DNA from 3 places in the Streptomyces sp. RGM 3693 genome. Region 2 is predicted to be linked to each of the others. Evidence: riboswitches for the same ligand, from Rfam matches in the RefSeq annotation. Region 2 holds a riboswitch; each other region holds the start of a gene.

Region 1 (7,405 bases), on a different contig from region 2:
GGCACCCCGGTACCGCCCGAGCGCACCCTCGCCGCCGAGTTCGACACCTCCCGCACCACGGTCCGTCAGGCCCTCCAGGAACTCGTCGTCGAGGGCCGCCTGGAGCGCATCCAAGGCAAGGGCACCTTCGTCGCCAAGCCCAAGGTCTCCCAGGCGCTGCAACTGACCTCCTACACGGAGGACATGCGGGCCCAGGGTCTGGAACCGACCTCCCAACTGCTGGACATCGGCTACGTCACCGCCGACGACCGGCTGGCCGGGCTGCTGGACATCACCCCCGGCGGCCGGGTGCTGCGCATCGAGCGGCTGCGGCTGGCCAGCGGCGAGCCGATGGCCATCGAGACCACCCACCTTTCGGCCAAGCGGTTCCCGGCGCTCCGCCGCAACCTCGTCAAGTACACCTCCCTGTACACCGCGCTGGCCGAGGTCTACGACGTCCGGCTGGCGGAGGCCGAGGAGACCATCGAGACCTCGCTGGCCACCCCGCGCGAGGCCGGTCTGCTGGGCACCGACGTCGGCCTGCCGATGCTGATGCTCTCCCGGCACTCGCTGGACGCCCAGGGGCAGCCGGTGGAGTGGGTGCGCTCGGTCTACCGCGGCGACCGCTACAAGTTCGTCGCCCGCCTCCAGCGCCCGACGGACTAGGGCCTGTCCGAGCCTGACCCACCGGGCGGGCCCTGGCAGCCCGCGCCCGTCACCCGGGTCCGCCCGGTCGGCCGGCCGGCCGGATTCCGGACGGACCGCCGCCGGCGCGCCACCCCACGAGGCCCGGCCCCGACCCCACCTCGGGTCAACTCCCCCTCGGTAACCGCCTCGTACCGATATGCGGACAGCTAGTGACGCGCGCCACGACCCTGGCTTAGATTTCCAGCCGATTACCTAGGAGTTCACCAGGGACGGGAGCCACGGTCATGGCCGAGAAAGCCGCACCACCGGACCGCAGACCGGTCGTCACACCCACCCGGGTGGTGGCCGGACTGTGTCTGGTCGCCCCGTTCATCGCGATGCTGTGGGTGAGTTCGTACGCCAGGATCGAGCCGACGCTGATCGGGATCCCGTTCTTCTACTGGTACCAGATGGCGTGGGTGCTGATCTCGACGGTGCTGACGATGGTGGCCTACAAGCTGGTCCAGCGTGAGCAGCGCGCCCACAAGGGCGGTGCGGCCTGATGACGAACCCGGTCACGACACTCGCCGCCGCCTCCCAGGGCGTCAACGGCGTGGCGCTCGCCGTCTTCATCTTCTTCTTCCTCGCCGTCACGGTCATGGGCTTCCTGGCCGCGCGCTGGCGCAAGGCCGAGCAGTCCGACAGCCTCGACGAATGGGGCCTGGGCGGGCGCAGCTTCGGCACCTGGGTGACGTGGTTCCTGCTCGGTGGCGACCTCTACACCGCGTACACCTTCGTGGCCGTCCCGGCGGCGATCTACACGGCGGGCGCGTCCGGCTTCTTCGCCGTCCCGTACACCATCCTTGTCTACCCGCTGATCTTCACCTTCCTGCCCCGGCTGTGGTCGGTGTCGCACCGGCACGGCTACGTCACCACCTCCGACTTCGTCCGCGGCCGCTTCGGTTCCAAGGGCCTGTCGTTGGCGGTGGCGCTCACCGGACTACTCGCCACGATGCCGTACATCGCGCTCCAACTGGTCGGCATCCAGGCCGTCCTGGACGTGCTGGGCGTCGGCGGCGGCGAGCACGCCAACTGGTTCGTCAAGGACCTGCCGCTGCTGATCGCGTTCGCCGTGCTGGCCGCGTACACCTACTCCTCGGGCCTGCGGGCGCCCGCGCTGATCGCGTTCGTCAAGGACGGGCTGATCTACCTCGTCATCGCGGTGGCGATCATCTACATCCCGATCAAGCTGGGCGGCTTCGGCGAGATCTTCCACACGGCCAAGCAGACGCTCGCCGTGCACGGGCCGACCGGCAAACCGCGCGGTGAACTGGCCAGCGGCCCCAACGCGCAGTGGGCGTACGCCACGCTCGCGCTCGGCTCGGCGCTGGCGCTGTTCATGTACCCGCACTCGATCACGGCGACGCTCTCCTCGCGCAGCCGCAACGTCATCCGCCGCAACACCACGATCCTGCCGCTCTACTCCCTGATGCTGGGCCTGCTCGCGCTGCTCGGCTTCATGGCGATCAAGGCTGGCACGGACACCCACGGCAATGCGCAGCTGGCGATCCCGCAGCTCTTCGAGGACATGTTCCCCAGCTGGTTCGCGGGGGTGGCGTTCGCCGCGATCGGCATCGGCGCGCTGGTGCCCGCGGCGATCATGTCGATCGCCGCCGCCAACCTCTTCACTCGGAACGTCTACAAGGACTTCCTGAAGCCCAGCGCCACGCCCGAGCAGGAGCACAAGGTCGCCAAGCTGGTCTCCCTCCTGGTCAAGGTCGGCGCACTGGCCTTCGTCCTCACCATGGACAAGACCGTCGCCATCAACTTCCAGCTGCTGGGCGGCATCTGGATCCTGCAGACCATGCCGGCGCTGGTCGGCGGCCTCTTCACCCGCTGGTTCCACCGCTGGGCGCTGCTGGCCGGCTGGGCGATCGGCATGGTCTACGGCACCCTCGCCGCGTACGGGGTGGCCAGCCCGACCCAGAAGCACTTCGGCGGCTCCAGCGCGGAGATCCCCGGCATCGGCCAGATCGGCTACATCGGTCTCACCGCCTTCGTCCTGAACGTCGTGGTGACGGTCGTCCTGACGTTCGTCCTGAGGGCCCTCAAGGCCCCTGAGGGCACCGACGAGACGGTCCCCTCGGACTACACCGCCGACGTCGGCGACGCGGGCGTCACCGCCGACCTGCCGCCCGCCACGGCGGAGGCGGCGGCGGGGCACTGAGCGTCGTCAACTACGGCGGAGGGCCGTCGCGTTCGTCAGGGACGCGGCGGCCCTTTCGTGCGCGACGCGGCAACCGGGCCGGTCAGTGGACCCAATCCTTCAGCGGCGCAGTGTCGAGCGCGATGCCCACCGGGTCCGGAAGGGGAAGGGACTTGCCGAACGGAACGGTGTGCACGTCCTCATAGCGCTGGCCGTCGGGCTCGCTGTAGAGCGACACCTGGCACGACTTCCGGTCGATCAACAGGTAGAGCGGAATGCCCGTTTCGGCGTAGGCCCTGGGCTTCTCAACCCTGTCACTTTGCTCGGTGTCGGAGTCGTACGACGTCACCTCGACGACCATCAGGACGGGGTCAGGGTCGACCCATTCGCCCTGGCCGACAAAGGCGTCCATGGGGGCGAGCGTGCCGTCCGGCCGGGCGCGGCCACTCCGGTACGACTGCACCTTGATACCTTGGGAAGGGTCGAGCCAAAGCTCGGGCCGGTGCTGCATGCAGATACGCGTGAGCCACTGAATGATCCGCCCGTGGTCCCCGTCCGGCATGGGCTTGCTCCTGACCTTCCCGTCGATGAGTTCCAACCGCGCGCCCTCTTCCAGGCGGGCGAGTATCCGGGCGGCCTCTTCGAAGTGCTCGGGAACAGTGATGTGCGGCGGGTCGGCGAGCGCGGTCATGGCGCCTTCTCCTTGCTGTCGGAGCGAGCAGGGAACGTAAGACCGACGGTAGTCGAGCCCACTGACAGTCACGCGTTGATCACCATTCGCCACCTCGGCCGTGCTGTCGGGCGGTCGTCGCCACACTGGCCCCCATGGACATCACGATCAGGCCCATACGCCAGGCGGAGTTCGACACGGTCGGCGAGTTGGTGGTGGAGGTGTATCTGAGCGACGGGCTGCTGTCCGGCGGGGTGGACGATCCGTACGCGGCGGTGCTGCGGGAGGTGGCGCACCGGGCGGAGCACGCCGAGGTGTTGGTGGCCTCGGACGGGGCGGACGGGGCGGTGCTGGGGGCGGTGACGTTCGCGACGCACGGGAGTCCGTACGCGGATCTGGCCGGGCCCGGCGAGGGCGAGTTCCGGATGTTGGCGGTGCGGCCCGCGGGGCGCGGACGGGGCATCGGTGAGGCGCTGGTGCGGGCCTGTCTGGCGCGGGCGCGGGCGCTGAGGCTGCGCCGGATGGTGCTGTCGAGCCATCAGCACCTGCTGCCGGCGCACCGGCTCTACGGGCGGCTGGGGTTCGCGCGGGCGGCGGAGCGGGACTGGGATCCGGTGCCCGGCATCACCCTGTGGGCGTTCGCCCGCGAGCTGGTCTGAGCCGCCTTCCGGGGGCGTTCCGAAGGCTTTGCGGCGGCGTTCAAAGGGAGCCCGGGCGGCCCGGCCCTTCGTATGCCTGGGGGAATGCTATGCGGCAACGACACAAGATGTGGGGGTGCGTGCGGGGAGCGACACAAGATGTATGCTCTTCCTCGCTGTCGCCGCAGGGGAATCCGGTGCGAATCCGGAACTGTCCCGCAACGGTGTGAGAGCGCAGTCCACCGGCCGTTTCCCAACGGTACGGACCCGGCGGTGCGCTCCCTAGTCCGAGGACCTGCCGACGGTACGTCCGCACCGCCATCGGTGCGGCGTCGATACGTCCGGGCCCCGAGGGATGGGCCGATGGACGCCGCGCGGCCGGCCCGCGCACCCCCGGTTCGCCGCGGGGTGCGGCCCTGCCCGCGCGGCTCCCGTCGCACCACTGTCCCTCCCGGCCCCCGCCGAGTGAGGGAGAGCATCAGGTGACCATCGCGCCAACGGAGCCCGCGTCAGACGCCGAGGTCGTGCAGCCCGTCGTGGCCGCGCCTGGCGCGTACGAAGACGGCCCGGGCGTCGCCCTGCTGCGGACGCTGACCGAGTTGACCGCGGACCTGACCGCGACCGATCCCGGCAAGGTGGCCGCCGCCGCGCTGCGCGGCCGGCACCCCGGGTCCGACGCGGCGGAACTGCGCTCGCTGGCGACCGAGGCCGCGGCCGGCCTGATCGCCGACGAGCCGCAGTACTCCAAGCTCGCCGCGCGCCTGCTGACCCGCGCCATCGCCGAGGAGGCCGCCGGCCAGGGCGCCACCTCCTTCTCGGCCTCGATCGCGGTCGGCCACCAGGAGGGGCTGATCGCGGACGCCACCGCGGAGTTCGTCCGCACCCACGCGGCGCGGCTAGACGCGCTGGTGCGCGAGGCGCTGGCGGCCGGCGCCGACGACCGGTTCGGGTACTTCGGGCTGCGCACCCTCCATTCGCGCTACCTGCTGCGGCACCCCACCACCCGCCAGGTGATCGAGACGCCCCAGCACTTCCTGCTGCGGGTGGCCTGCGGCCTCGCCGAGGACAACGGCGCGCGGGCGCTCGCGGACGTCGCCGAGCTGTACCGGCTGACCAGCACGCTCTCCTACCTGCCGTCCTCCCCCACGCTCTTCAACTCCGGCACCCGGCACCCGCAGATGTCCTCCTGCTACCTGCTGGACTCCCCGCTGGACGAGCTGGACTCGATCTACGACCGCTACCACCAGGTGGCCCGGCTCTCCAAGCACGCCGGCGGCATCGGCCTCTCGTACTCCCGGATCCGCGCCCGCGGTTCGCTGATCCGCGGCACCAACGGGCACTCCAACGGCATTGTGCCGTTCCTGCGCACCCTGGACGCCTCGGTGGCCGCGGTCAACCAGGGCGGCCGCCGCAAGGGCGCGGCCTGTGTCTACCTGGAGTCCTGGCACGCCGACATCGAGGAGTTCCTGGAGCTGCGGGACAACACCGGCGAGGAGGCCCGCCGGACCCACAACCTCAACATCGCGCACTGGATCCCGGACGAGTTCATGCGCCGGGTGGAGGCGGACGCGGACTGGTCGCTGTTCTCCCCGTCCGACGTGCCCGAGCTGGTCGACCTGTGGGGCGCGGAGTTCGACGCCGCCTACCGGGCGGCGGAGGCCGCGGGCAAGGCCCGTAAGCAGGTCCCGGCCCGGGTGCTGTACTCCCGGATGATGCGCACCCTGGCGCAGACCGGCAACGGCTGGATGACGTTCAAGGACGCCGCCAACCGCACCGCCAACCAGACCGCCGAGCCCGGCCGGGTCGTGCACTCCTCCAACCTGTGCACGGAGATCCTGGAGGTGACCGACGACGGGGAGACCGCCGTCTGCAACCTCGGGTCGGTCAACCTGGCCGCGCATCTGGGCGAGGACGGCGAGCTGGACTGGGAGCGGCTGGACGCCACCGTCCGCACCGCCGTGACCTTCCTCGACCGGGTCGTGGACATCAACTTCTACCCGACCGAGCAGGCCGGCGCCTCCAACTCCCGCTGGCGGCCGGTCGGTCTGGGCCTGATGGGCCTCCAGGACGTGTTCTTCCGGCTGCGGCTGCCGTTCGACTCGGCCGAGGCGCGGGAGCTCTCGACCCGTATTTCCGAGCGGATCATGCTCGCCGCCTACGAGGCATCCGCCGACCTCGCCGAACGGCACGGCCCGCACCCGGCCTGGTCCGCGACCCGTACGGCCCGCGGCGTGCTGCACCCGGACCACTACCCGAACGCCGAACCGCGCTGGGCGGACCGCTGGGCGGCGCTGCGCACCCGGATCGCCACGTCCGGGATGCGCAACTCGCTCCTGCTGGCCATCGCGCCGACCGCCACCATCGCCTCCATCGCCGGCGTCTACGAGTGCATCGAGCCGCAGGTCTCCAACCTCTTCAAGCGCGAGACGCTGTCCGGAGAGTTCCTCCAGGTCAACACGTATCTGATCGAGGAGCTCAAGGAGTTGGGCCTGTGGGACGCGCGGACCAGGGACGCGCTCCGGGAGGCCAACGGCTCCGTTGCGGAGCTGGCCTGGATCCCCGCGGACGTCCGGCACCGCTACCGCACCGCCTGGGAGATCCCCCAGCGGGCCCTGATCGACATGGCCGCGGACCGCACGCCGTACCTGGACCAGAGCCAGTCGCTCAACCTCTTCATGGCGTCGCCGACCATCGGGAAGCTCAGCTCGATGTACGCGTACGCCTGGAAGCGCGGCATCAAGACCACGTACTACCTGCGCTCCCGGCCGGCGACCCGGATCGCCCAGTCGGCCCGCGCCGCATCCGCCCCCGCCCAGCTGCCGGTGGCCGACCCCGACGCGGTCGCCTGCTCCCTGGAGAACCCCGAGTCCTGCGAGGCCTGCCAGTAATGACCACCGCGCCCGAGAACACTGCCGCCGGCGACCGCCCCGGCCGTACCAAGAACCTCCTCGACCCCGGCTTCGAGCTGACCCTGCGCCCCATGCGCTACCCGGACTTCTACGACCGGTACCGGGACGCGATCAAGAACACCTGGACGGTGGAGGAGGTCGACCTGCACTCCGACGTCGCCGACCTCGCCAAGCTCTCCCCCGGTGAGCAGCACCTCATCGGCCGTCTGGTGGCCTTCTTCGCCACCGGCGACTCGATCGTCTCCAACAACCTGGTGCTGACCCTCTACAAGCACATCAACTCCCCCGAGGCGCGGCTCTACTTGAGCCGTCAGCTCTTCGAGGAGGCGGTGCACGTCCAGTTCTACCTGACGCTGCTGGACACCTACCTGCCCGA
Region 2 (7,405 bases):
GGCGGGCGCCCGTTCGGCTGACCCGGACGATCTCGGCGGCGGGGCCGTCCGGCGCCCCGGCGAACAGGGCGAGGCCCGCCTCGCGCTGGAGGAGCCCGCGCGGTCCGTCGATCAGGTCGCCGAGGACCTCCGCGAGGTCGGCGGGGTCGCGGATCCAGGCGGCGACGCCGGCTTCCTCCAGCGCGGCGGCGTTGGTCAGGCCGTGGCCGGGAATGCAGCGGTAGCTCGCGACCGGCAGGCCGGCGGCGAACGCTTCCAGGGAGGTCAGGCCGCCCGCGTTCTGCACGAGCACGTCGGCGGCGTGCATCAGTCCGGGCATGTCGTCCACCCAGCCGAAGGCGTGGTCGATGCCGTCGGCGCGCAGCTGCGCGGCCAGCGACTCGTTGCGGCCGCAGATCACGACCGGCACGGCGGCACCGCAGTCGCGCAGTTCCCGGGCCACCCGCCGCACCGGTCCGACGCCCCAGGAACCGGCGACCAGCAGTGCCAGCGGGGCGTTCGCCGGCAGTCCGAAGCGGGCCCGGGCCGCGGCGCGGGCCCGTGCGTCGGCGGGGCGGAAGCGGGGGTCGGCCACCGGGCCGCGCACCCGGACGTCCGGCGCCCCGGCCTGCCGCGCCTGGGCCGCGGGGACCGGATGCGCCGCGAGGTGGACGTCGACGCCGTCGGCCACCCACAGCGGGTGCACCGAGAAGTCGGTGAGGTAGGTGAGGACGGGGACGGTCAACCGGCCGGCGAGTCGGAGGTTGCCCAGCACGCGGCTGGCGCCCGGGTAGGTGGCGACGACCGCGCGGGTGTCTGGCGGCAGGGCCCGCAGCATGCGGTCCTCGGCGGTGCGGAGCAGGGCCCGGGCCAGTGGGCCGCCGCCTCCGGCGCGCTGGGTGCTGTGGTAGACGCGCTGGTAGGCCCAGGGGGCCTGGACGAGCATCCGGTGGTAGCCGTCCCGTACCAGCCGGCCGATCCGGGCGGGCAGCAGGTCGAGCAGATCGAACCGGTCCACGGTGAGGCCGTCCGCGGTGAGCCGGCGGGCAAGTTCGGCGGCGGCGCCGTCGTGGCCTGCGCCGATGCTCGCGGAGACGATCGTGACGCGCTGCGTCGTCGTGGCCGTCGTCGCTGGTCGGGGGCGCAGGGTGGCGGCCGCGAGCGCGCGCAGGTGTGCCGTGCTTCCGAGGTAGAGCATGGTGTGTTCTTCCGCAGCAGGAGCAGGGGACCGAGCGCTCCGCGGTGCAGCCGGAGCGGAGCGGGGGCGGCGAAACTCTACAACATGTAGTAGATCAACTCGTACAACATGTAGGAGAACGCTCAGAGAACGCTTCGCACGCGAACCGGATCCCCGCGTTCTACAAGCCGTAGTAGCTCCGGAGTAGGCTGGGGCGCCGAACGGGAAGGGCGATGAACGGTGCACGAGCGGAAGCACGACGACAGCGGCGAGGCATCCGGCAGGCGGGCCCGCGGTGAGCTGGAGAGCGGCGTACTGGCCGCCCTCTGGGGCGCCGAGCAACCACTAACCGCCCGCCAGGCCATGGAGCGACTACCCGACGACCTGGCCTACACCACCGTGCTGACGATCCTGACCCGCCTGTACGACAAGGGCATGCTGGTCCGGCGCCGCGCGGGCCGCGGCTACGCCTATGCGCCCGCCAGGGACGAGGCGTCCCACACCGCCGAGCGGATGCGCACCCTGCTGGAGCGCGGCTCGGACCGGGAAGCGGTGCTCACCCGCTTCGTCTCGGAACTGTCCCAAGAGGACGAGCAGTTGCTGCACCGGCTGCTGGCCGGCCCCGACGCCGACCGCACCGACGAAGGGCGATGAGCCGGTGACGATCAGTGTGTACGTCCCGCTCCTGATCACCTTCGTCCTCGCCGTGCTCGCCCCCCGTGCGGCCCGGCGCCTGCCGCCGCGACCGTCGGCCTGGTCCCTGGCCTGCGCCGCGCTGGTGACGGCCATCGGCTGGCTCGGCTCGCTGGCCCTGTTGGCGTTCACCGGCCTCGCGCAGATCCCCGAGGTCGCCCGGGAGGGCCACTGGTCGGTGTCCGCACTGCGGGCCGAGGACCCGGTCTCCCTCGCCGTTGCGGCCCTCAGCGCCGCGGCGCTCACCTGGAGCGCCGTATCACTGGGGGTGGCCACCGTCCGGCAGGTCCGGCAGGTCCTTCAGGCCCGGCAGGAGTGCGCCCGGATGCTCGGCGACACGGAACTGACCGTGCTCGACGACGAGGTCCCGCGGGCCTTCGCCCTGCCCGGCGCACCCGGCCGGATCGTGGTGTCCCGCGGCATGCTGCGCAGCCTCAGCGACGAGGAGCGCGCGGCCCTGCTGGCGCACGAACGGGCCCACCTCCGCGGTCGGCACTACCTCTTCCAGGTCGTGTGGCACCTCACCACCGCCGTCAATCCCCTGCTCCGCCCGATGGCCGACGCCGGCGCCTTCGTACTGGAGCGCTGGGCCGACGAAGCGGCGGCGGCCCGCGTCGGCAGCCGCACGGTGGTCGCCCGCGCCGTCGGACGGGCCGCCCTGGCCACCTCCGCCGCCGCCCGGCCCGGTGTGCTGGCCGCGACTGGCGGGCCGGTGCCCCAGCGGGTGCGGGCCCTACTGGCGCCCCCACCCCCGCTCCGCGCCCTGCCCTTCGCGGCGGGCGCCCTCCTGCTCACCGTGTGCTGCGCCAGCCTGGCCAACGCCGCATCGGACAGCGACCAGATGGTCGAGCGCGCGCAGCGGGCACGGTGCCTGGCGCACGTCATGGCCATGGACGCCCCGGGAGTCGCCCGCCCCCCGCAGGATTTCGACGACTGCCGCGACCATCACGGGCACCGGGACCACTGAGACAACTGCGACCACCGTCGTCCGGGGCCGGGCAGAAGCACGCGGTCGGCCTTGCCCACCCTCGCCCCGGAGCAAACGCCTCAGCCGGTTGTCGCATCTCACCTTCCGCGTGGTGGACGGGACCCGACGCGCCGCGGGCGCGCACCGTAGGCTGACCCGTGCAGCTGGTTCGCCCCGCCCGCCAGGCGGGAGGCGTCGCAAGAGGGAACCCGGTGGGAATCCGGGACTGCCCCGCAGCGGTGAGTGGGAACGACCGCCGTCATACGCACTGGGCCCGGCCGGGCCTGGGAAGCGACGGCCACTAGGAATCTCGTACGACACGAGACGCGCCCGCGAGTCCGAAGACCTGCCAACTGCCCGTGCGCGAAGCACTCGTGCGCGGACATCCCGGTGACCCCGAGGGCGGGCTGGGGGTGCCCCCGGACGAAGTCTGGGGGAGTACCTACCAGGCGGACCAGCACGCCCTGTCGGGCGACTGCGCTCCACCGGTTCCGTCACCCCTTCGCGCTCTCGTCCCGTTGCCGGGATCTCAGGGATTCATCTCGCGAAGGAGATCTCCGTGACCGTCAAGCCCGAAGCCGTGACCGCACGGGCCACCGTGTACGGCTACCCCCGGCAGGGACAGCACCGGGAGTTGAAGCAGGCCATCGAGGGCTACTGGAAGGGCCGCGTCACCGCCGACGCCCTGCGCGCCACCGCCGCGGAACTGCGCCGGACCCATTGGCAGGAGCTCGCCGACGCCGGCATCAACGAGGTCCCGACCGGCGACTTCTCCTACTACGACCACGTCCTGGACGCCAGCGTCATGGTCGGCGCGGTTCCCGAGCGTCACCGCGCGGCGGTCGCCGCCAACCCGCTCGACGGGTACTTCGCGATGGCCCGCGGCACCCAGGACGTCGCACCGCTGGAGATGACCAAGTGGTTCGACACCAACTACCACTACCTCGTCCCCGAGTTGAGCCCGGACACCGTGTTCACGGCCGACTCCGCCCGGCAGGTCGCGGAGTTCACGGAGGCCCTCGCCCTGGGGCTGACCGCGCGGCCGGTCCTGGTCGGCCCGGTCACCTACCTCCTCCTCGCCAAGCCCGCCCCCGGCGTGGCCGACGGCTTCGACCCGCTCACCCTCCTCGACCGGCTGCTGCCGGTGTACGCGGAGGTCCTCGCGGATCTGCGGGCGGCGGGCGCGGAGTGGGTACAGCTCGACGAGCCCGCCCTCGTCCAGGACCGCACCCCGGCCGGACTGAACGCCGCCGCGCGGGCCTACCGCGACCTCGGCGCCCACACCGACCGGCCCAAGTTGCTGGTCGCCTCCTACTTCGACCGGCTGGGCGACGCCCTGCCGGTGCTGGCCAAGGCCCCGATCGAGGGGCTGGCGCTGGACTTCACCGAGGCGGCCGCGGCCAATCTGGACGCGCTCGCCGCCGTCGGCGGTCTGTCCGGCAAGCGCCTGATTGCCGGCATCGTCAACGGCCGCAACATCTGGGTCAACGACCTGGAGAAGTCCCTGTCCGTGCTGGCCACGCTGCTGGGCCTGGCGCATCGGGTCGACGTGGCCGCCTCGTGCAGCCTGCTGCACGTCCCCCTCGACGCGGCGGTCGAGCGGGACATCGCACCGCAGATCCGGCGCTGGCTCGCCTTCGCCCGGCAGAAGACCGCCGAGGTCGTCACCCTCGCCAAGGGCCTGGCGCGCGGCACCGGCGCCATCACCAGTGAACTCTCCGCCAACCGCGCCGATCTGGCGTCCCGGGCCGGTTCCCCGATCACCCACGACCGGACCGTACGGGCCCGCGCCGCGGCCGTCACCGAGGCCGATGCCCGGCGCTCCCAGCCGTACGCCGAGCGGACCGCCGCCCAGCGCAGTCACCTCGGCCTGCCGCTGCTGCCGACCACCACCATCGGCTCGTTCCCGCAGACCGGCGAAGTGCGCACCGCACGCGCCGACCTGCGGGCCGGACGGATCGACACCGCCGGCTACGAGGCGCGCATCGAGGCCGAGATCCAGGAGGTCATCTCCTTCCAGGAGAAGGCCGGGCTGGACGTCCTGGTGCACGGCGAGGCCGAACGCAACGACATGGTCCAGTACTTCGCCGAGCAGCTCACCGGCTATCTCGCCACCCGGCACGGCTGGGTGCAGTCCTACGGCACCCGCTACGTCCGCCCGCCGATCCTCGCCGGTGACATCTCCCGCCCCGGGCCGATGACGGTCCGTTGGACGGCGTACGCCCAGGCGCTCACCGAGCGCCCGGTCAAGGGCATGCTCACCGGTCCCGTCACGATGCTCGCCTGGTCCTTCGTCCGCGACGACCAGCCACTCACGGACACCGCGCGCCAGGTCGCCCTCGCACTGCGCGACGAGGTCGCCGACCTTGAGGCGGCCGGGACATCGGTCATCCAGGTGGACGAGCCCGCGCTCCGGGAGACACTGCCGCTGCGGGCCGCCGACCGCCCCGGCTATCTGGCGTGGGCCACCGAAGCCTTCCGGCTGACCACCGGCGGGGTGCGCCCGGGCACCCAGATCCACACCCACATGTGCTACGCCGAGTTCGGTGACATCGTGCAGGCCATCGACGACCTCGATGCCGACGTGATCAGTCTGGAGGCCACCCGCTCCCACATGCAGGTCGCCCGGGAGCTCGCCGCCCACGGCTACCCGCGCGAGGCCGGCCCCGGTGTGTACGACATCCACTCCCCGCGCGTGCCGAGCCCGGCGGAGGCGGCGGACCTACTGCGCGCCGGTCTGCGGGCCATCCCCGCCGAGCGCCTGTGGGTCAACCCCGACTGCGGACTCAAGACCCGCGACTGGCCGGAGGTCCGAGCCTCCCTGGAGAGTCTGGTCACCGCGGCCCGGACGGTACGCACGGAGCTGTAGTCGCGGCCCGTGGGCACCGCGCCCGCCCCGGTCGTGGCGACCGGGGCAGGCGCGCCGTGCGGTACCGACGTGTTCACACCGGCTTCCCTGCACCGCGGGCCTTCGCCGGCACATATATAGCTGGACGTCCTAGTAAGTCCACCCCCGGCCGCACATCGAGATCCCTCCCGCCGTGAACGGCCGTTCCGCGCCGGCCTCTTGACGTCCCGCGCCCGCCGCTTGGCTCCCCTCACGTAGCCGCGGAGCGCGCACCGGCCGGCCGACACCGTGTCCGCATATTCACCATGCGTGAGCGCGGCGTCCGAATAGCGGGCGTTCACACCGTTGACGCAGCGTGTCGCCGCAGACTCGTGGACTCAATGATCGTCTCAAGCAATGAACAGGCACGCCCATGACTCGGAGTATCACCCGGTCACCCCAGGACTCCCCGCGGGCCGTGCAGGATGCTGCACCCCCGTTGTCCCACGGCCTCAAACAGCGCCACCTGTCGATGATCGCGCTCGGTGGGGTCATCGGCGCGGGACTCTTCGTGGGCTCCGGGGTCGGCATCGCCGCGGCCGGGCCGGCCATCGTCCTCCTCTTCGCGGCCACCGGCGCATTGGTCATGTTGATCATGCGGATGCTCGGTGAGATGTCCGCGGCCCGCCCCTCCACCGGCTCGTTCTCGGTGCACTCCGAGGAGGAACTCGGCTCCTGGGCGGGCACCACCTCGGGCTGGATGTACTGGCTGATGCTCTGCGCCGGTGTGGCCGCCGAGGCGACCGCGGCCGGCGCCATCATGCACTCCTGGGTACCGTTCCTCCCCGCCTACGGCTGGGTGGCGGTCTTCATGGTGTTCTTCTGCGCCAGCAACCTGACCGCGGTCAAGAACTTCGGCGAGTTCGAGTTCTGGTTCGCCACCATCAAGGTCACCGTGATCGTCGCCTTCCTGGTGCTGGGCGTGCTCGGCATCCTCGGGGTGTTCGGCAACGCACCCGGTACGAGCCACCTCACCGGCCACGGCGGCTTCTTCCCGACCGGCGCCGCCGGACTCGCCGCCGGACTGCTGACCACCATCTCCGGTTTCGCCGGTCTGGAGACGGTCACCATCGCGGCGGCGGAGTCCGACCAGCCGAGCCGCAACGTGGTCCGCGCGGTCCGTACCGCCGTGTGGCGCATCGCCGTCTTCTACATCGGCTCCATGGCCGTGGTGGTCACCCTGGTGCCGTGGAACGACCCGAAGGTCGCCACGGAAGGCCCCTACGTCACCGTGCTCGACAGGCTGGGCATCCCGGCGGCCGGCACGATCATGCAGATCGTGGTGTTGGTGGCGCTGCTCTCCGCGATGAACGCCAACATCTACGGCTCGTCCCGCATGGCGTACTCCCTCGTCACCCGGGGCCAGGGCCCGCGCTTCCTGAGCAAGGTCACCAACGGTGTGCCGGCAGCGGCAGTGGTGGCGTCCTGCATGTTCGGCTTCGTCGCCGTGATCGCCGGCATCGTCTGGCCGACCACGGTGTTCGCCTGGCTGCTGAACATCGCCGGCTGCTCGGTGCTGGTCGTCTGGACCATCGTCTGCCTGACCCAGCTGCGGATGCGCCGCCGCCTGGAGCGCGAGACGCCCGAGCTGCTGTTGGTGCGGATGTGGGGCTTCCCGTATCTGACGTGGCTGGCGTTGGCGGCCATCCTCGGTGTCTTCGCCGTGATGGCCACCTCCTCGGACGGCCGTCACCAACTCGCC
Region 3 (7,405 bases), on a different contig from region 2:
GGCGGCGGTGGCGATGCGGCTGGGGACGACCGCGACGGAGAAGTACGGCACGGAGTCGGCGTCGACGTCGGACAGCGCTCCGGTGCGCTCCCCGGCCATGGTGGCGCGCTCGACGTAGCGGGCCTCCGGCAGCCGGCCGGAGCGCTCCAGGGCACGGCGGACGCTGGGGAAGGTACGGCCCAGCTTCATCACGACGGCCGAGTCGGTGGCGCTCAGACGGGCCGTCAGCTCTTCCTCCGACAGGGTGCCGGGGAGGACGGTCAGCACCTCGTCGGCCTCGGTGAGCGGGGTGCCCAGGCGGGCTGCGGCGGCGCTGATGGAGGTGACGCCGGGTACGACCTCGGTCGGATAGCGGTGGGCCAGCCGCTTGTGCATGTGCTGGTACGAGCCGTAGAAGAACGGATCGCCCTCGGATATCACCGCGACGGTGCGGCCGGCGTCGAGATGGGTCGCGAGCCGCGCCGCCGCCGCCTCGTAGAACTCGTCCAGGGCGCCGCGGTAGCCGCCGGGGTGGTCGGTCGACTCGGTGGTGACCGGATAGACCAGGGCTTCCTCGATGTGGTCCGGGCGGATGTGCCGCGCGGCGATGGAACGTGCGATGGAACGTCCGTGCCGGGCGCTGTGGTACGCCACCACGTCGGCCTGGGCGATGACCTCCACCGCCCGCACGGTCATCAGGGACGGGTCGCCGGGGCCGAGGCCGACGCCGTAGAGGCGGCCGGTGGACCGCTCCGGGGACTGCGCGGCCGGCTGGTCCACCGTGCCGCTGCTCGCCTGCTGCTCGCTCACGCCTACTCTTCCTCGCTCGCCAGGGCGTTGATCGCGGCCGCGGCCATGGCACTGCCGCCGCGCCGCCCGCGCACCACGATGTGATCCAGCTTGGACGGGTGGTCGATCAGCGCGTCCTTGGACTCGGCCGCGCCGATGAAGCCGACCGGGATGCCGAGGACGGCCGCGGGTCGCGGTGCCCCTTCTTCGATCATTTCGAGGAACCGGAAGAGCGCGGTGGGGGCGTTGCCGAAGGCGACCACGGCGCCCTCCATCCGGTCCCGCCACAGTTCGAGGGCGGCGGCGCTGCGTGTGGTGCCCATCCGGGCGGCCAGCTCCGGGACCGACGGATCGCCGAGGGTGCACAGCACCTCGTTGTCCGCGGGCAGCCGCTTGCGGGTCACCCCGCTGGCCACCATGGTGGCGTCGCACAGGATCGGTGCACCGGCGCGCAGCGCGGTGCGCGCACTGGCCACGACCCCCGGGGTGAAGGCCAGATCGCGGACGAGATCGACCATGCCGCAGGCGTGGATCATCCGGACCGCGACCCGGCTGGCGTCGGAGGGCAGTCCGGAGAGATCCGCCTCGGCGCGGATGGTGGCGAAGGACTGGCGGTAGATGGCCGCCCCGTCCTTTTCATAGTCGAACGCGGTCACTGGGGCCTCGGGGTGGTGGGTTGAGGGGTGGAAGGAGGACGGGCAGCAAGAGGGGCACCGGGGGCGGTCCATGTTTCACGTGAAACGGCGCCCGACCGGGGTGTTTCACGTGAAACGTCGTTCGGTCGCGGTGTTTCACGTGAAACCGGCGGCGGGGCCGGGGTGTTGGGGCCCACCGCGGTGGTGCGATAGCCGTCGGGTGTCGCCAGCACATCGATCCAGGCGCCGTGCGGGTGGCCGCAGCGCCGTTCGCAGCCCGACCAGTGGACGGGCAGCCCGACCGGCACACCGGAATCGTCCGCCGGGACGGAGCCGCCCCCGGCGAGCGCGGTCGCCGCATCGCTCCGCACATCGGTAAGGGACTTGGCGCAGCCGGGTAGGCCGGTGCAGGCGGTGACCCGGCGCCAGGGGGAGGTCGGGTCGGTGATCAGTCCGGCGGAGGCCAGGTCGCGGAGCCGCCGGGCCGCCGGTGCGGCGGGCAGGCCGGGGACGACGATGCCGCGCCAGGGCGTGAGGCGCAGTTCGCCGGAGCCGTCGTCGGCGGCGATCTGGGTCAGCAGCCGCCACTGGGCCGCGGCCAGCCGGCCGAGCGGCGCCAGGACCGCCAGTGCACGGCGGCCGTCGGGCCCCTCGATCGAACCGGGGGCGGTGGCGTCGGCGTACGGCACGGCCGGCTGCGGGCCGACCGCGTCTGCGTACTCCGGGTACTCCGCGTGCTCCGCGGCGATGCCCGCGGCCCGCAGCGCAGGCTGCACCTCCTGGGCGGTCAGCGGCCGTGCGGCGGGGAGTTCGCGGACCCGCCAGGCGCCGCTGCCGCACTCAGCGGCGGCGGCCAGGAAGACCTCGGCGGCGGTCAGCGCCGCCCGCGGTACGTCGTCCGCCGCGATCCGCAACGCCGCGGGGTCGTCGCCGACCCGGAGCAGCGCCCCGTACCCGGACGCGGTCCCTGGCGGGTACTCGGTGTCCGCCGGGGCCTTCCGGCCGGATTCTGCGAGCAAGGTCACATCGCCGCCCAGGCCCGCCACATCGCCCCGGCCGTCGTCGAGGACGAACAGGAAGCGGCCCGAGAGCGCCGTCGCCGATCCGCTCGCGCACAGCAGCGCGTCCAGGCTCCGGGCCCACAACCGCACGTCGGAGGGGGTGTGCCGGTCGAGTCCGGCCAGCGGCGAGGCCAGCACGTTGCGGATCCGCTCGTGGCGTACGGACGGCAGCAGTCCGGCGTCGGTGAGGAGGTCGGCGAGGTGCCGGCCGCAGTCGTCGGGCAGACCGCGGAGTTCGACGTTGCCGCGGGAGGTCAGCGAGAGGTGGCCGTCGCCGAGGCGCTCCGCGGCGTCCGCCAACGCGTTGGCCTGGCGCGCCGTCAAGTCCCCTGCGGGCAGCCGCACTCGGGCCAGCTGCCCGTCAGCGGCGGAGTGCAGCCGCAGCGCTCCCGGGCAGGCGTCACCGCGGTCCCGCACGGGCGGTTCGGCCCGGTCGGGGCGTGGTGAGGGGGAGGGCGGCATGGCGGCGAGCATACCTACGTCGGTGGCGCCCGGAACCGGGGCGAGGGGTGGTGAACGGCAGCTCCGGAGGCGGGCTCCCGCGGCCCGGCCGCAGCCCTTACTATGCAGGTCGGTGGGTCGGCTGACCCACCGGACGCCAGCGACGGCGCCAAGGGAGGAAGCCCGGTGAGAATCCGGCGCGGTCCCGCCACTGTGAACCCGGCCACCGCCGGGTGAGCCAGGAACTCCCGCCGTCCATACGACCACCCGGGGCGTGGACACCCCGAGGAAGGGCTGCGCCGTGATCCTTCTGCTGTCGACCTCCGACACGGACCTGCTCAGCGCCCGCGCGGCCACGGGCCCCGTGCCGTACCGGCTCGCCAACCCGGCCCGTCTCGACGTCGCCGAACTCCCCGGGCTCCTGGAGGGCACCGACCTGGTCGTCGTCCGTCTGCTCGGCGGTCTCCGCGCCTGGCAGGACGGTCTGGACGTGCTGTTGGCCGCGGACCAGCACCGCCCGGTCGTGGTGCTCACCGGTGAACAGGCCCCCGACGCCCAGCTCATGGAGGCGTCCACGGTCCCCGTCGGCATCGCGGCCGAGGCGCACGCCTACCTCGCGCACGGCGGCCCGGCCAACCTCTCCCAGCTGGCCTGCTTCCTCAGCGACACCGTGCTGCTCACCGGCCACGGCTTCGAGCCGCCCGCGGCCGCCCCGTCCTGGGGCCCGCTGGAGCGCACGGCGCGGGAGGTGACCGGCCCGACGGTGGCCGTGCTCTACTACCGCGCCCACCACATGAGCGGCAACACCGGCTTCGTCCATGACCTGTGCGACCAGGTCGAGCGGGCCGGCGGCCGTCCACTGCCGCTGTTTGTCGCCTCGCTGCGGGCTCCCGAGCCGGAGCTGATCGAGGAACTGCGCACCGCCGACGCCATCGTCACCACCGTGCTGGCCGCGGGCGGCACCAAGCCCGCCGAGGCGTCCGCGGGCGGCGACGACGAGTCCTGGGACGCGGGTGCGCTGGCCGCCCTGGACGTGCCGATCCTCCAGGCGCTCTGCCTGACCGGGTCGCGGGCCGCCTGGGAGGAGAGCGACGAGGGGCTCTCCCCGCTCGACGCCGCCTCGCAGATCGCCGTGCCCGAGTTCGACGGGCGGCTGATCACCGTGCCGTTCTCGTTCAAGGAGATCGACGAGGACGGTCTGCCGATGTACGTCGCCGACGCCGAACGCGCCGCCCGGGTCGCCGGGATCGCCGTCCGGCACGCCCGGCTGCGGCACATCCCGGCCGCCGAGAAGCGGCTGGCGCTGGTGCTGTCCGCCTACCCCACCAAGCACTCCCGGATCGGCAACGCGGTCGGCCTGGACACCCCGGCGAGCGCCGTCGCGCTGCTGCGCCGCCTCCAGGCCGAGGGCTACGACTTCGGCACGGAGCCCGTGCCGGGCCTTGAGTCCGGTGACGGCGACGAGCTGATCTACGCCCTCATCGAGGCCGGTGGCCACGACCAGGAGTGGCTGACCGAGGAGCAGTTGGCCCGCAACCCGGTCCGTATCCCGGCCGCCGACTACCGCCGCTGGTACGCCACGCTGCCGCAGGAGCTGCGGGAGTCCGTCGAGGAGCACTGGGGCCCGCCGCCCGGCGAGATGTTCCTCGACCGCAGCCGGAACCCCGAGGGCGACATCGTGCTGGCCGCCCTGCGCCGCGGCAACCTGCTGATCCTCATCCAGCCGCCGCGCGGCTTCGGCGAGAACCCGATCGCGATCTACCACGACCCCGATCTGCCGCCCTCCCACCACTACTTGGCGGCCTACCGCTGGATCGCCGCCTCCACCGCCGACGGCGGCTTCGGCGCCGACGCCATGGTCCACCTGGGCAAGCACGGCAACTTGGAGTGGCTGCCCGGCAAGAACGCCGGCCTCTCCGCCGCCTGCGGTCCGGACGCGGCGCTCGGCGACCTCCCGCTCGTCTACCCGTTCCTGGTCAACGACCCGGGCGAGGGCACCCAGGCCAAGCGCCGGGTGCACGCCACCCTCGTCGACCACCTCGTCCCGCCGATGGCCCGCGCCGACTCCTACGGCGACATCGCCCGCCTTGAGCAGCTGCTCGACGAGTACGCCGCGATCTCCTCGATGGACCCGGCCAAGCTGCCCGCCATCCGCGCGCAGATCTGGACCCTGATCCAGGCCGCCAAGCTCGACCACGACCTGGGCCTGGACGCACGCCCGGACGACGACGGGTTCGACGACTTCCTGCTCCACGTCGACGGCTGGCTGTGCGAGGTCAAGGACGCGCAGATCCGCGACGGCCTGCACGTGCTGGGCGCCGCGCCGGTCGGCGAGGCCCGGGTCAACCTCGTGCTGGCCATCCTGCGCGCCCGACAGATCTGGGGCGGCACCTCCGCGCTGCCCGGACTGCGCGAGGCGCTCGGCCTGGACGAGTCGGCCGCGACCCGGACCGCCGCCGACGAAGCCGAGGCGGTCGCCCGCGGCCTCGTCCAGGCGATGGAGGACGCGGACTGGGACCCGGCCGCGGTGCGCCGGGTCGCAGGCGGGCACCCGACCGCGGTCGTCGACATCCTCGACTTCGCCGCCCGGGAGGTCGTCCCGCGGCTGGCCGGCACCACGGCCGAGGTCGACCACGCGGTGCACGCGCTGAACGGCGGATTCGTCCCGGCCGGCCCGTCCGGCTCACCGCTGCGCGGTCTGGTCAACGTCCTGCCGACCGGCCGCAACTTCTACTCCGTCGACCCCAAGGCCGTTCCGTCGCGGCTCGCCTGGGAGACCGGTCAGGCGCTCGCCGACTCGCTGTTGACCCGCTACCGCGACGACAACGGGGACTGGCCGGAGTCGGTGGGCCTGTCCCTGTGGGGCACCAGCGCGATGCGTACCTCCGGCGACGACGTGGCGGAGGCGCTGGCATTGCTGGGCGTCCGCCCCGTGTGGGACGACGCCTCGCGCCGGGTGACCGGCCTGGAGGCCGTAGCGCTCGATGAGCTGGGGCGTCCTCGGATCGACGTCACCCTGCGCATCAGCGGTTTCTTCCGCGACGCGTTCCCGCACGTCATCGGCCTGCTCGACGACGCGGTGCGGCTCGCCGCCGGTCTCGACGAGCCCGCCGACCGCAACTTCGTCCGGGCCCACGCCCAGGCGGACCTCGCCGCGCACGGCGACGAACGCCGCGCCACCACCCGGATCTTCGGCTCCCGTCCCGGTACGTACGGCGCGGGGTTGCTCCAGCTCATCGACTCCCGAGACTGGCGCACCGACGCCGACCTCGCCGAGGTCTACACCGTCTGGGGCGGCTACGCCTACGGGCGCGGTCTGGAGGGCCGCCCGGCCCGCGAGGAGATGGAGACCGCCTACAAGCGCATCGCGGTGGCCGCCAAGAACACCGACACCCGCGAGCACGACATCGCCGACTCCGACGACTACTTCCAGTACCACGGCGGCATGGTCGCCACCGTCAAGGCGCTCAAGGGCAAGGCCCCCGAGGCGTACATCGGCGACTCGACCCGCCCCGAGACGGTCCGCACCAGGACGCTGGTGGAGGAGACCTCCCGGGTCTTCCGGGCCCGGGTCGTCAACCCCCGCTGGATCGAGGCGATGCGCCGCCACGGCTACAAGGGCGCCTTCGAACTCGCCGCCACCGTGGACTACTTGTTCGGCTACGACGCCACGACCGGGGTCGTCGCTGACTGGATGTACGACAAGCTCGCCCAGACCTACGTCCTGGACCCGGAGAACCGCGCGTTCCTCCAGGAAGCCAACCCCTGGGCGCTGCACGGCATCGCCGAGCGCCTCCTGGAGGCGGAGTCCCGCGGCATGTGGGAGAAGCCGGACGCGGAGACGCTGGCGGCGCTGCGGGACGCCTTCCTGGAGACCGAGGGCGAGCTGGAGGGCGAGGACTGACGGCCCTCAACGGCGCGGCGAGGGGCGGTGTTTCACGTGAAACACCGCCTCGGCCTCCCTCCGCTGACCGAATCCCGCGCCCTCAACCCTGCGGCCAGGAAAGCCGTTTGGCGAAGTGCAGCCACGCGGCCAGGGCCACCAGGACCGCGGTCGCCCCGGCCAGCGTCATCACCACCGAGGGGGACGTCCGGTCCACCACCATCCCGCCGGCCAGCGCGCCGAGCGAGAGCGTCGCCTGGAACGATGCGGTGAACAGCACCGAGGCCGCCTCGGGCGCATCGGGTGCGGCCTTGGCGAACCAGGTCTGTGAGGCGACCGGCACCGCGCCGTACGCGACGCCCCAGAGCACCAGCAGCGCCAGCGCGCCGACCGGCCCGCGGCCGATGACCGGCAGCAGCAGCGTGGCCAGGGCCAGCAGTCCGGCCGCGGTTCCGAAGACGGTGCGCGGACGCCGCGCCACCATGGCACCGCCGGCGAAGTTCCCCACCACCCCGGCGACGCCGTAGACCAGCAGGAACAGCGTGATCGTCCCGGCGGTCGCGAGATGCGTGGTCCGTTCCAGGAACGGCGTCACATAGGTGTACGCGCCGAAGTGG

The links. A riboswitch is a leader RNA that binds a small molecule or an ion and turns the genes downstream of it on or off. The one in region 2 is predicted to bind cobalamin.
Region 1: linked by a shared signal. The riboswitch ahead of ACO0M4_RS02100 (ribonucleoside-diphosphate reductase subunit alpha) and the one ahead of metE (5-methyltetrahydropteroyltriglutamate--homocysteine S-methyltransferase) in region 2 are both predicted to bind cobalamin.
Region 3: linked by a shared signal. The riboswitch ahead of cobN (cobaltochelatase subunit CobN) and the one ahead of metE (5-methyltetrahydropteroyltriglutamate--homocysteine S-methyltransferase) in region 2 are both predicted to bind cobalamin.

The regions. Positions count from the first base shown of each region.
Region 1 is NZ_JBMPPQ010000001.1:456,311-463,715, reverse strand. It holds gene ACO0M4_RS02125 (GntR family transcriptional regulator) at 1-645, shown strand, start outside; gene ACO0M4_RS02120 (DUF3311 domain-containing protein) at 912-1,169, shown strand; gene mctP (monocarboxylate uptake permease MctP) at 1,169-2,833, shown strand; gene ACO0M4_RS02110 (Uma2 family endonuclease) at 2,916-3,503, opposite strand; gene ACO0M4_RS02105 (GNAT family N-acetyltransferase) at 3,638-4,141, shown strand; cobalamin riboswitch at 4,284-4,437, shown strand; gene ACO0M4_RS02100 (ribonucleoside-diphosphate reductase subunit alpha) at 4,603-7,008, shown strand; gene ACO0M4_RS02095 (ribonucleotide-diphosphate reductase subunit beta) at 7,008-7,405, shown strand, end outside.
Region 2 is NZ_JBMPPQ010000003.1:671,212-678,616, forward strand. It holds gene ACO0M4_RS31690 (glycosyltransferase) at 1-1,177, opposite strand, end outside; gene ACO0M4_RS31695 (BlaI/MecI/CopY family transcriptional regulator) at 1,397-1,810, shown strand; gene ACO0M4_RS31700 (M56 family metallopeptidase) at 1,815-2,816, shown strand; cobalamin riboswitch at 2,965-3,184, shown strand; gene metE (5-methyltetrahydropteroyltriglutamate--homocysteine S-methyltransferase) at 3,376-5,685, shown strand; gene ACO0M4_RS31710 (amino acid permease) at 6,077-7,405, shown strand, end outside.
Region 3 is NZ_JBMPPQ010000002.1:511,717-519,121, forward strand. It holds gene ACO0M4_RS19590 (precorrin-2 C(20)-methyltransferase) at 1-759, opposite strand, end outside; gene ACO0M4_RS19595 (precorrin-8X methylmutase) at 792-1,424, opposite strand; gene cobG (precorrin-3B synthase) at 1,421-2,938, opposite strand; cobalamin riboswitch at 3,023-3,172, shown strand; gene cobN (cobaltochelatase subunit CobN) at 3,207-6,809, shown strand; gene ACO0M4_RS19610 (MFS transporter) at 6,892-7,405, opposite strand, start outside.